DNA from 2 places in the Sphingopyxis sp. BE259 genome. Region 2 is predicted to be linked to the other one. Evidence: riboswitches for the same ligand, from Rfam matches in the RefSeq annotation. Region 2 holds a riboswitch; the other holds the start of a gene.

Region 1 (5,716 bases), 2.2 Mb from region 2:
CGACCGACCGGTAATTCAGCGCCCGAACCGCGGCATAACCCGCGAGCACCGATCCCACCGCCGCGGTGCCGAGCGCAAAGCCCCACGCCAGGGTGCTGCCGTCGCGCGGGTAGCCGAGCACGAAGAACCCTACGCACTGGCTCGCGAGCCACGCGAGCAGCATCAGCGCCACGCCCTCGCGGCGGCGCATATGCACCGCCGCGAGGGCCGCGAGCGCGGGAAAGGGCGTCGCGCAGGCGAGCGCCAGCGTCGTCGCGGTGCTCGCCGCGGTCAGCAGCGCCACCCACAGCGCCGATGCGCCGCGACTCGACAGCGCGGCCATCAGAAGCGCCCCCGGATGCCGGTATAAACGCTACGTCCCAGCGAACCGTAACGGAATGCGGTCATATATTGCTCGTCGAAGATATTTTCGGCGCGGGCGAACAGCTTGACCCTATCCGACAGCGCGAACTCGGCGCGCAAATCGACCAGCGTATAATCGTCGAGCCGCGTCGCATTGCTCGCATTGTCGAAACTCTTGCCCGACCAGCGCACGGCCGCTCCCAGGCTGAGCCCGAAGTCGAAGGCGTAATTTGCCGAGGCGTTTGCCGTGTCGCGCGGCCGCCGCGGCAGCCATTTGCCGAAATTGGCGGTGCCGGGCGAGCGATCCTCGGCGACGACCCAGCTGTAATTGCCGTCCACCGTCAGCCCGCCGAGAGTCAGCGCCGCCGATGCTTCGATGCCATGCGCTTCGGCGCGCGCAACATTGAGATAATAGCCGAAGCGCCGCGCCGCCGGATTGCCGGGAACGAAACACAGCGGATCGGTGGCGGTCGCCGAACAGCTGTTGAAGATGATCTGGTTCGTCGTCGTGCGGTCGAACCAGGTCGCCCCGATGACCAGCTGGCGACCGAGCAGATGTTGTTCGATGCCCGCTTCCCAGCCCTTGGCGGCTTCGGGATCGAGGCTGACGTTGCCGAATTCGCTGAACAGCTGGAACAGGCTCGGCGCCTTGAAACCCTCGCCATAGCTGGCGCGCAGCACGGTATCGGTCGGCAGCCGCCACACGCCGCCTGCTGCGAACAAAGTCTGTCCGCCATAACGGTCATGGTCGTCATAGCGCACCCCGCCATTGAGCGTCAGCCCATCGACCGGTTCGACGCTCAGCTGGCCATAGGCGCTCGTGATTTCGGCCTCGCCGCGCGCGAACGCAGGCAGCGGGGTCGACAACGATGCCGCGGGCGACCGGCTGCGAAAATCGGACCGCTCATTCTCGGCCCCGAAGATCGCCGAAATGCGGTCGCCGACCGCGAAACTGCCCTGATATTCCCAGCGTTTGTTGCGGCCGTCGGCCTCGAAACTTTGCGGCCGGGCGCGGGTCGGGTTGAAATTGTCGCGGTTGGTGTCGGTGTAGCCGTAAGCGATGCGGTTCTGGAACCGCCCATCGGCGAGGGCGAAATTGACCCCCGCATAGCCGACGAACTCCTTGTTCAGCCCATAGTCGGCGCTGTCGGCGTTGAAGCCGTCGAATTGCACCCGTCCGCTGGCATAAGTGCCGCGAACCTCGACGCTGACATTGTCGGCGAGCGCCAGTTCGGCGCGGCCCGACAGAGTGTGGTTGCGATAGCCGTCGCGTTCGACCCCGCCGAACGCTCTGGCGTGCGACGAAATGCCGTCGGTGGTGAAGCGCTGGCCGCCGATCCGCCAGCTGAGCGGGCCGGTCTGGCCACCGATCGCGGCGCGCGCGCTGACCGTGTTGCGCGATCCCGCTTCGATGTCGAAACTGCCTTCAAGCGCCTTCTCGGGCGATGCGGTGACGATATTGACCACCCCGCCGATCGCCTGGCTGCCCCACAGGATCGACTGCGGCCCGCGCAGCACCTCGATCCGCGCGATGTCGCCGACCAGCAAATTGGTGAAGTTGAAGCCGCCGCCGGTCGACGACGGATCGTTGAGCTTCACCCCGTCGATCACGACGACGCTATGGTCCGATTCGGCGCCGCGGATACGCAGCGATGTCGATGTCCCATAACCGCCGTTACGCGAGATGCTGATCGCCGGGGTGCGGAGCAGCAGTTCGGTGACGCCAATATCCTGCGCGCGGTCGATCGCGGCCTTGTCGAGCACCGCGATCGCGGCGGGAATTTCGTCAAGGGTCAGCGGCGCGCGGGTTGCGGTGACAATGATGGTCTCGCCGTCGGCGGCGACGGCGTGCGCTGCCTCGTTGGCAAGCACGGGGGAGGACGCCGCCAGGACGGCGAGCGAAACGGAAACACGAAAAATGCGATTCATCTTGGTAACCTTGTCGACAACACCGCGCGCACGCGGGATCGCTGTCTGGGCCACCGGGCGCACGACAACGTCCCCGCGCGAACGCGGTTCACTTTGTCGTCATGCGGGTTCACCCCCGTCCGCTCGGTGCACCCTGCCCGCGCGAAAGACGACGGCGACGGGCAGGTCTCCTGGCTTGCGGGTCAGCGCCGGATCGGCCGCCTTCTCGGGACAGACAGTCCCAATGGCAATTGGCCGATGGCTCGCCGCGTACAGTTGCAGGGGCAGCCGGGGTTTTCCCGTTCCCTCTTAGTCCCCGTCGCCGGGGAACCTGTCGCTTGGCGCCCGTTAGCTTGATTTCGGGGTGGCGGTCAATCGCTGCTCTCGAGGCTGCGTGGATTCAGCGTAATATCCCTCCCCCTTCATGGGGGAGGCAGTGAGACTTGGCAGCTTGCTGCCTCGTCGCAGCGGTGGGGGTGCGCCCTCGATCCGAGACGATGGCGCAAGGACGCACCGTCACCCCCATCCAACTTCGCCTAGCCACATTCGTGGCAAGGCTGCGTATCCTTCCCCCATCAAGGGGAAGGGGGGCATCACCCCGGCCCTAAAACAGCCCCGGCAGTTCGCGCTGCGCGGCGCTCGGCTCGTCGGTGACCAGCATTTCGGGCTCGGCCTGTACGCGGACATTGCTGCTCTGGGCTGCCGGACCGACGCTGGCCTCGGCGATCCGCGTCGTGCAGCTGCGGCCCGCCAGGAAATCGATCGCGGCGCGCACCGATGCTTCGCGCGGATCGCCCAGCGGCAGGGTCAAATCGTCGCCTGCGGCGCAGCTGTTGGCGATCTTCGGTGCCAGCCCGCCGTAATAGTCGCTCGCGCCGGTCGCATTGCCGGTGGCGAAGGCGACGACGCGCATCCGGTCGTCGCACTCGGCCTTGTCGAGCGCGATCTGGCCGACCGGCTTGCCAAAGGTGTTGCTGCCGACCAGCGTCATGTTGGTGCCCAGATAGGGCAGCATCGAATTGATCACCAGTTCGCTGGCCGATGCGGTGGATCCGGTGCCGATAAAGGCGATCCGGGTCGGCGCAATCGATTCGGGCTGCGGGTTAAAGAAATGGCGGTCGTTTTCGACCGACTTCGAGGCGCGAAAATTGGTCTGCGAATAAAGGTCGCTCGACGTGCGGTTGTTGCCGAGCAGGTCGCCCATCAGTTCGGCGGTCGAAACCAGCCCGCCGCCATTGTAACGGAAATCGATGATGACGTCGGTCACCCCCTGATTGCGGAAATTCAGGAAGGCGGCCCGCAATTGCGGGTTCGCCGACGAGATGAAGGTGCGGAGATTGAGGTAGCCGTAATTGCGGCCGCCCTCGGTGATGATTTTCGCCCCGTAGCGGTCCGAAATCGGATCGAGATCATAATCGGCCTTGGCGACGGTGACGTCGCGGGTGCCTGCCGCATCGTTGATCCGCAGCACGCGGGTGACGCCAGGGTCGTTCGGTCCCAGCGCATTGGTGATGCCCGCGGTGCCTTCGGCGGCGACAATGCTCGAAATGCTGCGGATATTGCCGCTGTTGCTGCCGATGCCGATAATCGCCGTGCCGCGATCGATCCCCGCAGCAAAGGCGGGCGCGGTTTCATAGGCCTCGGCGATCAGCACGCGCTGCCCCGCGGGGTCATAGGTCAGGCGGATACCGAACCCGGCGCTCGACCCGCTGGCGAAAAACGCGTTCTCCTCGGCGATCGAGGTGATGTAGGTGAAAAAGCGGTCTTTGCCGAGCGCGCGCGCCGGAGCGACCAGCGCATCGATATAGGATTGAACGTCGGTGTAGCTTGCCGGGCTGACCCCAGTGGCGACGTCGCCGGGGAACAAATACCATTCGTCGATCACCGCCTTGGCAAAGCCTTGGCGCGCCGCGAGGCCGCAGCTCGCCGCCGGGGTAGGCGAAGGGGTCGGGGTGACGGTCACCGGTCCGCCGCCACCACCGCCGCCGCTCGAACTGCCGCCGCCGCCGCACGACGCCAGCACAAACGCCGAGATGGTCAACAGGGCGATGGTTTTTTGCGACCGATGCTTCATCGATTGTCCTTGGAAATAAGCGCGATACGCTGCCGTGTCGGTGCAGATACGGCAGTCATCGCCTTATGTATGCGCGATTAAATTGCCCCGCAATGAACTTGGGCCGATGCCGGGGTCAGCGCGTGTTTTCGTCGCCGGTTTCGGCCGCATCGGCGGCGCTACGGCCCTTGAAACCCTGGGCGATCACATAGAGCTCGGGCGAACCCTTGCGGCTGGCGGGCGGCTTGGCGTGCTTGACCGTGGTGAAATGCCTTTTCAGCAAGGTCAGCAGGGTGTGATCGGCGCCGCCGGCAAACACCTTGGCGACGAACGCCCCGCCGGGCAGCAGCGTCTGCACCGCGAAATCGGCGGCGGTTTCCGCCAGCCCGATGGTGCGCAGATGGTCTGTCTGCTGATGACCGACCGTGTTCGCGGCCATGTCGGAAATCACCAGATCGGGGGCGCTGCCCAGCGCTTCGATCAGGGCATCGGGCGCCGCGTCGTCCATGAAATCCATCTCGAGGATTTCGACCCCCTCGATCGGCTCGCACGCCAGCAGATCGATTCCGGCGACGCGCGCGCGGGGGTTGGTCTTGCGCACGACCTGCGACCAGCCGCCCGGCGTGATCCCCAGATCGACGACCGCGCGGGCTTTCTTGATGAAACCGAATTTCTCGTCGAGCTCGATCAGCTTGTACGCGGCGCGCGAGCGATACCCCTCGGCCTGCGCCCGGCGGACATAAGGGTCGTTCAACTGGCGTTGCAGCCAGCGCGTCGACGACACGCTGCGCTTTTTCGCGGTCTTGACGCGGACATGCAGCCCGCCGCGGCCCCCGGTTCCTTTGGCGCCGCCGCCCTTGCTGCTCCCGCTGCCGCTGCTCATTTGCGATACTCGCGGCGGGTCACCGGTACGTCGCGCCCCTGCATCGCCAAGGTCCGCAAAATGCCCTCGCGGATGCCGCGATCGGCGACGCCGACCCGCGCCGCGGGCCACAGGTCGATGATACTTTCCAATATGGCGCAACCGGCGACGACCAGGTCGGCGCGTTCACGGCCGATGCAGGCGATCTCGGCGCGGTCGGCGATGCTGGCGTCGGCCAGACGGCGGCTGATGTCGCGCATGGCATTCGACGGCACGACCAGCCCATCGACCGCGCGGCGGTCGTAGCGCGGCAGGTTCAGGAACACGCTGGCCAGCGTCGTCACGGTGCCGCTGGTGCCGAGCAGGCGCAGCTCTTGCCCCGCAAACTGCTCGGCGCGCCCGGCAAAGGCGGCAAAGGCGGTGCGCGTCACTTCGCGCATATGGGCATAGGCGGCCTGGCGGCCCTCTAGGCTGTCGTCGGGCAACGGCGCATGTTCGGTCAACGACACGACGCCCCATGGCACGCTGATCCAATCGTGGATTTTTACGTC
Region 2 (5,716 bases):
ATAGGCTGCGACGCGGCCCTTGCCCGGTTTGGGCAGCCCGACCAGTTCGCGCTGCATCCGGGCGATCAGCGCGTCGCCGCGCGCCGGATGGCCGACGGCGACGGCGGTCTGCCGGATCGAGGTGTAGATTTCGTCGAGGCTGTTCGCGGTATCGAGGTCGAGCAGCGGATAATCGGGCTGCGGCAAGGCGGCCAGCGCCGCGCTGCGGCTGGCGGGCATGCCGATGATCAGGTCGGGTTCGATCGCCAATATCTGCTCGGCGGAATTGCTGAGCAGCGGCAGCCCCGTCGCGGCCGCCGCCTCGCCCGACATTTCGCGGTCAGTGGCATTTTTGGTCAGCCCGGCAATCTGGCCGCGGTCGGCGAGCGCGAGCACCAATTGGTCAGCGCACAGGTTGATCGACACAATGCGCTGCGGCACTGCGGGTGCCTTTGCCGCCGGGGCAGGGGAAGCGGCCCAGAGCAGCGCCGCGCCGCCCAGCAGGCCTGTCGCCGCCAAGAGGCCGCGCCGCTGCATCAAAACTCGATCCCTCGCTGCGCCTTCACATTCTGCTCGCGGAACGGATGCTTCACCTGCGTCATTTCGGTGACCAGATCGGCGGCGTCGATCAGCGATTGTGGGGCGTTGCGGCCGGTGATGATGACATGCGTCATATGGGGTTTGACCGCGAGCGTCGCCAGCACCTCGTCCACCGGAAGATAGTCGTAGCGCAGCACGATATTGAGCTCGTCGGCGATCACCATCGCATAGGACGGATCGGCGATCATCCGTTTGACCTCGTCCCACGCGGCGCGGGTGACCGTGATGTCGCGCGCGCGGTCCTGCGTGTCCCAGGTAAAGCCTTCGCCCATCGGTTTGAATTCGATCAGGTCGGGAAAGCGGTCGAACACCGCTTTCTCGCCCGTCGTCATCGCCCCTTTGACGAATTGCACCACGCCGACCTTCATATCGTGACCGATAGCGCGGATCGCCATGCCCAGCGCCGCCGATGTCTTGCCCTTGCCGGGGCCGTTATGGACGATAACCAATCCTTTTTCGACCGTCTTCGCCGCGACCTTCTTGTTCTGCGCCGCCTGGATCTTCTTCATCCTGGCATTATGCTCGGCGTCGGTGCGCGGCTTCATCAGAATCGCGCCCGCACGCCGCCATAGGCCGCGCGGCCGTAGGTGCCATAGCCCGACGCGGTGGCATAATCGGCGTCGAACAGATTATCGACGCGGCCATAAAGCTCGATCCGATCGGTGACCGCAAGGGACGCGCGCACGCCCGCAAGGGCATAGCCATCGAGCCGCACGCTGTTCGCCGCATTGTCGAAACTGTCGCCGACCATCGTGATCGTCGCGCCGGTCGACAGGCCGAACGACCAGTCATAATCCGCCGACACGCTGATCGCGTGCGCGGCGCGGCGGGGCAGGCGCTTGCCGTCGAACGCCGGGCGTCCCGAGCGGTCGCGGGCATCGATATAGCTGTAGGATGCGGTGACATTGACCGCGTCGACCGGCCGCAGCGCCAGCGTCGCCTCGATACCTTTGGCGCGAGTGCGGTCGATATTGCCATAGGTGAAGGTCGCATTGTCGAAATTGATCTGGTCGGTGGTGTTGCGCAGGAAGGCGGTGAGCGACACCAGCGCGCGGCCATCGGCGAGGTTCTGATCGATGCCGATGTCATAGCTTTTCGACCGTTCGGGGCGCAGCGCGGCATTGCCGCTGAACGCATCGTAAAGCTGATAGAGTGAGGGCGCCTTGAAGCCTTCGCCATAGCTCAGCCGGACATTGGTCGCGCCATCGTTGGGCGTGTAGTTGGCGTTGGCGCCCAGCGTCGTGGCACCGCCGAACTGGTTGTGGTCGTCGTGGCGCACCCCGCCGGTCAGCGACAGACCGGTAAACGGCTGGACGATGCCCAGCGCATAGACGCTGTCGATATTGGCGCGCTGGCTGTCGGTCGAACCAAAGCCGAAGAAATCATAATCGGGGCGCTCATGCTCATAGCCGAAGATCAGCTTCGCACTGTCGCTCGGGGCAACGACACCCTGATATTCGAAGCGCAGGTTGGTGCCCGAATAGCCGTAATCGGGGGCGGTTCCGCGGACAAAATAATAATCGCGGTCGTTGCGTAACCAGGTCACCGCCGCGCGGCTGGTAAAGCGGCCGTCGAACAGGGCGAGGTTCAGCCCCGCATAGCCGACATATTGGTCGAGCTTGGCGACATCGGCGCTATCGGCGGGCGCGCCGAAGAAGCTATCATAAGCGAGGTCGGCAGTGATGTAATAGCCGCGCAGGTCGAGGCTGAGTGCGTCGCTGAACGCGACCTTCAGCCGCGCGTTGCCGGCGAAATTCTTGTACCCATCCTTCTCGGTGCCGACCGCGGCCGACGAGATGCCGTCAGTGCGGAAATAGGCGCCGCCGATGCCGCCAGACACGCGCCCGGCGGTGCCCGATACATCGGCCTTGGCAGTGAGGGTGTCGCTATAGCCATAGTCGGCCGAAGCGTTCGCGGCAAAACCCTCGGCGGGTGTCGCGGTCATCAGGCTGACCACGCCGCCGATCGCCTGGCTGCCATGCACGACCGAGTTCGAACCGCGCAGCACCTCGATCCGGTCGATGTTGCCAGTCAGCAGATGGCCGAAATCATAACCGTCGCCGATGCCGCTGGGGTCGTTGACCTTCACGCCGTCGATCAGCACCAATGTCTGGGTCGTTTCGGCGCCGCGCAGCGAGATGCCCGCCACCGATCCGGCGCCGCCGGTGCGGTTGAAGCGGACGCCGGGGGTGGTGGCGAGCAGATCGACGACATCGACCGACTGGCGCCGTTCGATCGTATCGGCATCGATGATGGTGATCGCCTGCCCGACCTCGTCGCGCGGTTGTTCGATGCCCGACGCGGTGACGACGATATCGTCGGCGGTTTGGGCAAAAGCCGGCGTCGCTACAGCAAATGCCAACAAGGAAATGGTCGCAAATTTGAACATGGGAAACCCCCGCACGCCGGCAACGAAGGCGGAGCCTGCCGAAACGCGCGCGCGATCGACCCATGCTGGCGTCGCAAGTGGCGTTTATGCCTGCAACCCCGGCACCGAAGCGGCTCCAGCCGCTTGGTCGTCGCTCGACGGAAGTGTCCGTGCCGCGGCCTTTCCCTGGGCCTTGGCAGTGAGCGACCCACGCCGGCAGGTCTCCTGGCTCGCGGGTCAGGGCTTGATGCACGCCTTCCCAGGTCACCCCAGTGGCTGTCCGGATCAGATCCGGACGGTGCATCGCGCTCGCCGCTTACAGTTGCAGGGACAGCCTCGGCTTCGGGGGTTCGGCAAGAACCCCATCACCGCGTTCCCATTTTAAGCCCTTTCGGGCACCGGCGCGATCTGTGCGGGGCGAACCCCGCACGCGCCGCCCATAGCGGAATGGCGGGCGGGCGCAATCGGCTTTATTGGCGCTGGACGATCATCGCGGCGCCGACGCCCATCGCGCCGGTCAGCACGACCAGGCCATATTTGCCGCCGCACGCATCGAGTGCGTCGAGCAGGGTCGAGGTCAGGATCGCGCCGCTCGCGCCCATCGGATGCCCCTTGGCCAGATGCCCGCCGCTCACATTGACCCGCACCGGGTCGGCGTCGCGGTCGCGCAGGAATTTGGCGATCGTGACGGCAAAGGCCTCCATGAATTCGATCCGGTCCATATCGGCGAGGGTCAAACCGGCGCTTGCGAGCACCTTGTCCATCGCGATGAAACCCGCAGTCAGCGACGCGGCGGGGTCGCCGCCGCTTTCGGCAAAGGCGACGACGCGCGCGCGCGGCGCGGTGCCAAGCCCAGCGCTGCCGATCAGCGCGAGGGCTGCGCCGTCGCAGATCGGCGGCGCGTGCGCGATGCTGTGGAGCGGCTCGAACGTCTCGCCCGCAAGCGCGTCGGAATATTGCTGCTGCAATTTGCCAAAGGCAGGCGGCGCGGCGGCGAGCGATTCCGCGGTGGTTTGCGGGCGGATGCACTCCTCGCCGGTCAGCGGGCCGGTGGCGATGCGGGAGTATTGGAGTGCGGGGTCGGTGTCGGTCTGACCGGCTTTTTGTTGCGAGGCGAGGGCCACGGCATCAAGGTCGGGGCGGGTGATGCCCTCGGCGTTCGCGAGCCGGTCGGCGGCGAGGACGGGCGGCACAAAGCGCGCCCGCGGCGGCAAGCTGTCGTCGGTGTAGAAAGCGGCGCCGTCGCTCAGGAATGGCGTCGCGCTCATCGACTCGACGCCGCCCGCGAGGATGCAATTGGCTTCGCCGCTCGCGACTTTCGCGACCGCCTGGCCGATCGCCGACAGGCCCGATGCGCAATAATTGTTGATGCTGTGAGCGGCGGTCGTGTCGGGCAGGCCCGCGTGGAGCTTCGCGAGCATCGCGATGTGCCCGCCTTGCGCGCCGCTCTGCGTCACGCAGCCGAGGATCAGCGCCTCGGGCACAAAATCGCCGCAGCGTGCGGCGAGCGCCGCCGCCTGCTGGCGGACCAGTTCCTGCGGGGTCAGTCCGGCTAGCCCGCCATCGGGGCGCGCCTTGCCGCGCGGGGTTCGCACGGCGTCGTAGAGAAAGACGTCCAACCGATCAGACGCCGACGACGAAACTGACCGCGGTCGTCGCGCTGCCGCCGACGTTGAAGGTCGCAAAATTGCGCGCGCCCCCGACCTGATAATCGCCCGCGTTGCCGGTGACCTGCCGCCAGCCGTCGAGCAGCATGCGGACGCCGGTGGCACCGACGGGATGCCCCAGCCCGATCAGCCCGCCTGACGGGTTGACCGGCAGCTTGCCGCCGAGCGCGATCGTGCCGTCCTCGACCGCGCGCCAGCTTTCGCCGGGTTTGGTGATGCCGAAATGGTCGATCGCCATATATTCGGTGATCGAGAAGCAATCATGCACCTCGACCCCGTCGCAAGCATAGATGTCGGGCATCTCGGCGCGGCGGAGCGCGTCCATCATCGTTTTGTGGACGCTGGGGAAAACATAATCGCCGCCGCGGCTGTCCGCGACCTTGGTGGAATAAAGCAGCGGCGCGGTGGCATGGCCCCAGCCCTTGATGCGCGGGATACTTTCGATTGGAATGCCGCGGCGCTTCGCATAGGCTTCGGCGACCTCGCGCGAGGCGAGGAAGATCGCGGCGGCGCCATCGGTGACCTGCCCGCAATCGGACTTGCGAAGCGATCCCTCGATCAGCGGATTGACCTCGTCATTCTCGCCCAGATGGTCGTCGGTGACCGCCCAGCCGCGCGTCTGCGAGTTCGGGTTCTTCTTGGCATTGGCGAAATTGTTCGCCGAAATGCCGCGCAGATGCGCGCGATCGAGACCGAAGCGTTCCTCATATTCCTCGGCAACGCGCGCGAACATCCACGGCCACAGGTAGCGCGCTTCCTGCGCCTCACGGCCCGCCCACGCGGCGGCGCCGAGATATTCGGCGGCGCGCTGGCCGGGGACGTTGCGCATCAGTTCAATCCCGAGCACGAGGGCGAGGCCATAGCGTTCGGCCTCGATCTCGGCGGCGGCGGCGAGGATCGCGATGCTGCCCGACGCGCAGGCGGCTTCATGCCGCGACGCGGGGATGCCCGCGAGATCGGGGTGGACATGGCCGAAGAAGCCGCCGAGCTGGCCCTGGCCCGCGAAAAGCTCACCGACGAAATTGCCAACGTGGGCGGTCTCGACTTGCTTGGGCTCGATGCCAGTCGCCACAAAGGCGGCTTCCGCAACGTCGCGGAACAG

Evidence for each region. A riboswitch is a leader RNA that binds a small molecule or an ion and turns the genes downstream of it on or off. The one in region 2 is predicted to bind cobalamin.
Region 1: it holds a riboswitch for cobalamin, as region 2 does, so the genes downstream of both, J2X44_RS02485 (TonB-dependent receptor domain-containing protein) here and J2X44_RS13045 (TonB-dependent receptor domain-containing protein) in region 2, are expected to answer to the same signal.

What each region holds. Positions count from the first base shown of each region.
Region 1 is NZ_JAVDWM010000001.1:506,951-512,666, forward strand. Features, by position in the region: gene J2X44_RS02480 (hypothetical protein) at 1-322, opposite strand, end outside; gene J2X44_RS02485 (TonB-dependent receptor domain-containing protein) at 322-2,271, opposite strand; cobalamin riboswitch at 2,414-2,600, opposite strand; gene J2X44_RS02490 (S41 family peptidase) at 2,855-4,324, opposite strand; gene J2X44_RS02495 (RlmE family RNA methyltransferase) at 4,440-5,186, opposite strand; gene J2X44_RS02500 (Ppx/GppA phosphatase family protein) at 5,183-5,716, opposite strand, start outside.
Region 2 is NZ_JAVDWM010000001.1:2,701,088-2,706,803, reverse strand. Features, by position in the region: gene J2X44_RS13055 (ABC transporter substrate-binding protein) at 1-516, opposite strand, end outside; gene cobO (cob(I)yrinic acid a,c-diamide adenosyltransferase) at 516-1,124, opposite strand; gene J2X44_RS13045 (TonB-dependent receptor domain-containing protein) at 1,124-2,968, opposite strand; cobalamin riboswitch at 3,145-3,365, opposite strand; gene J2X44_RS13040 (acetyl-CoA C-acyltransferase) at 3,418-4,566, opposite strand; gene J2X44_RS13035 (acetyl-CoA acetyltransferase) at 4,571-5,716, opposite strand, start outside.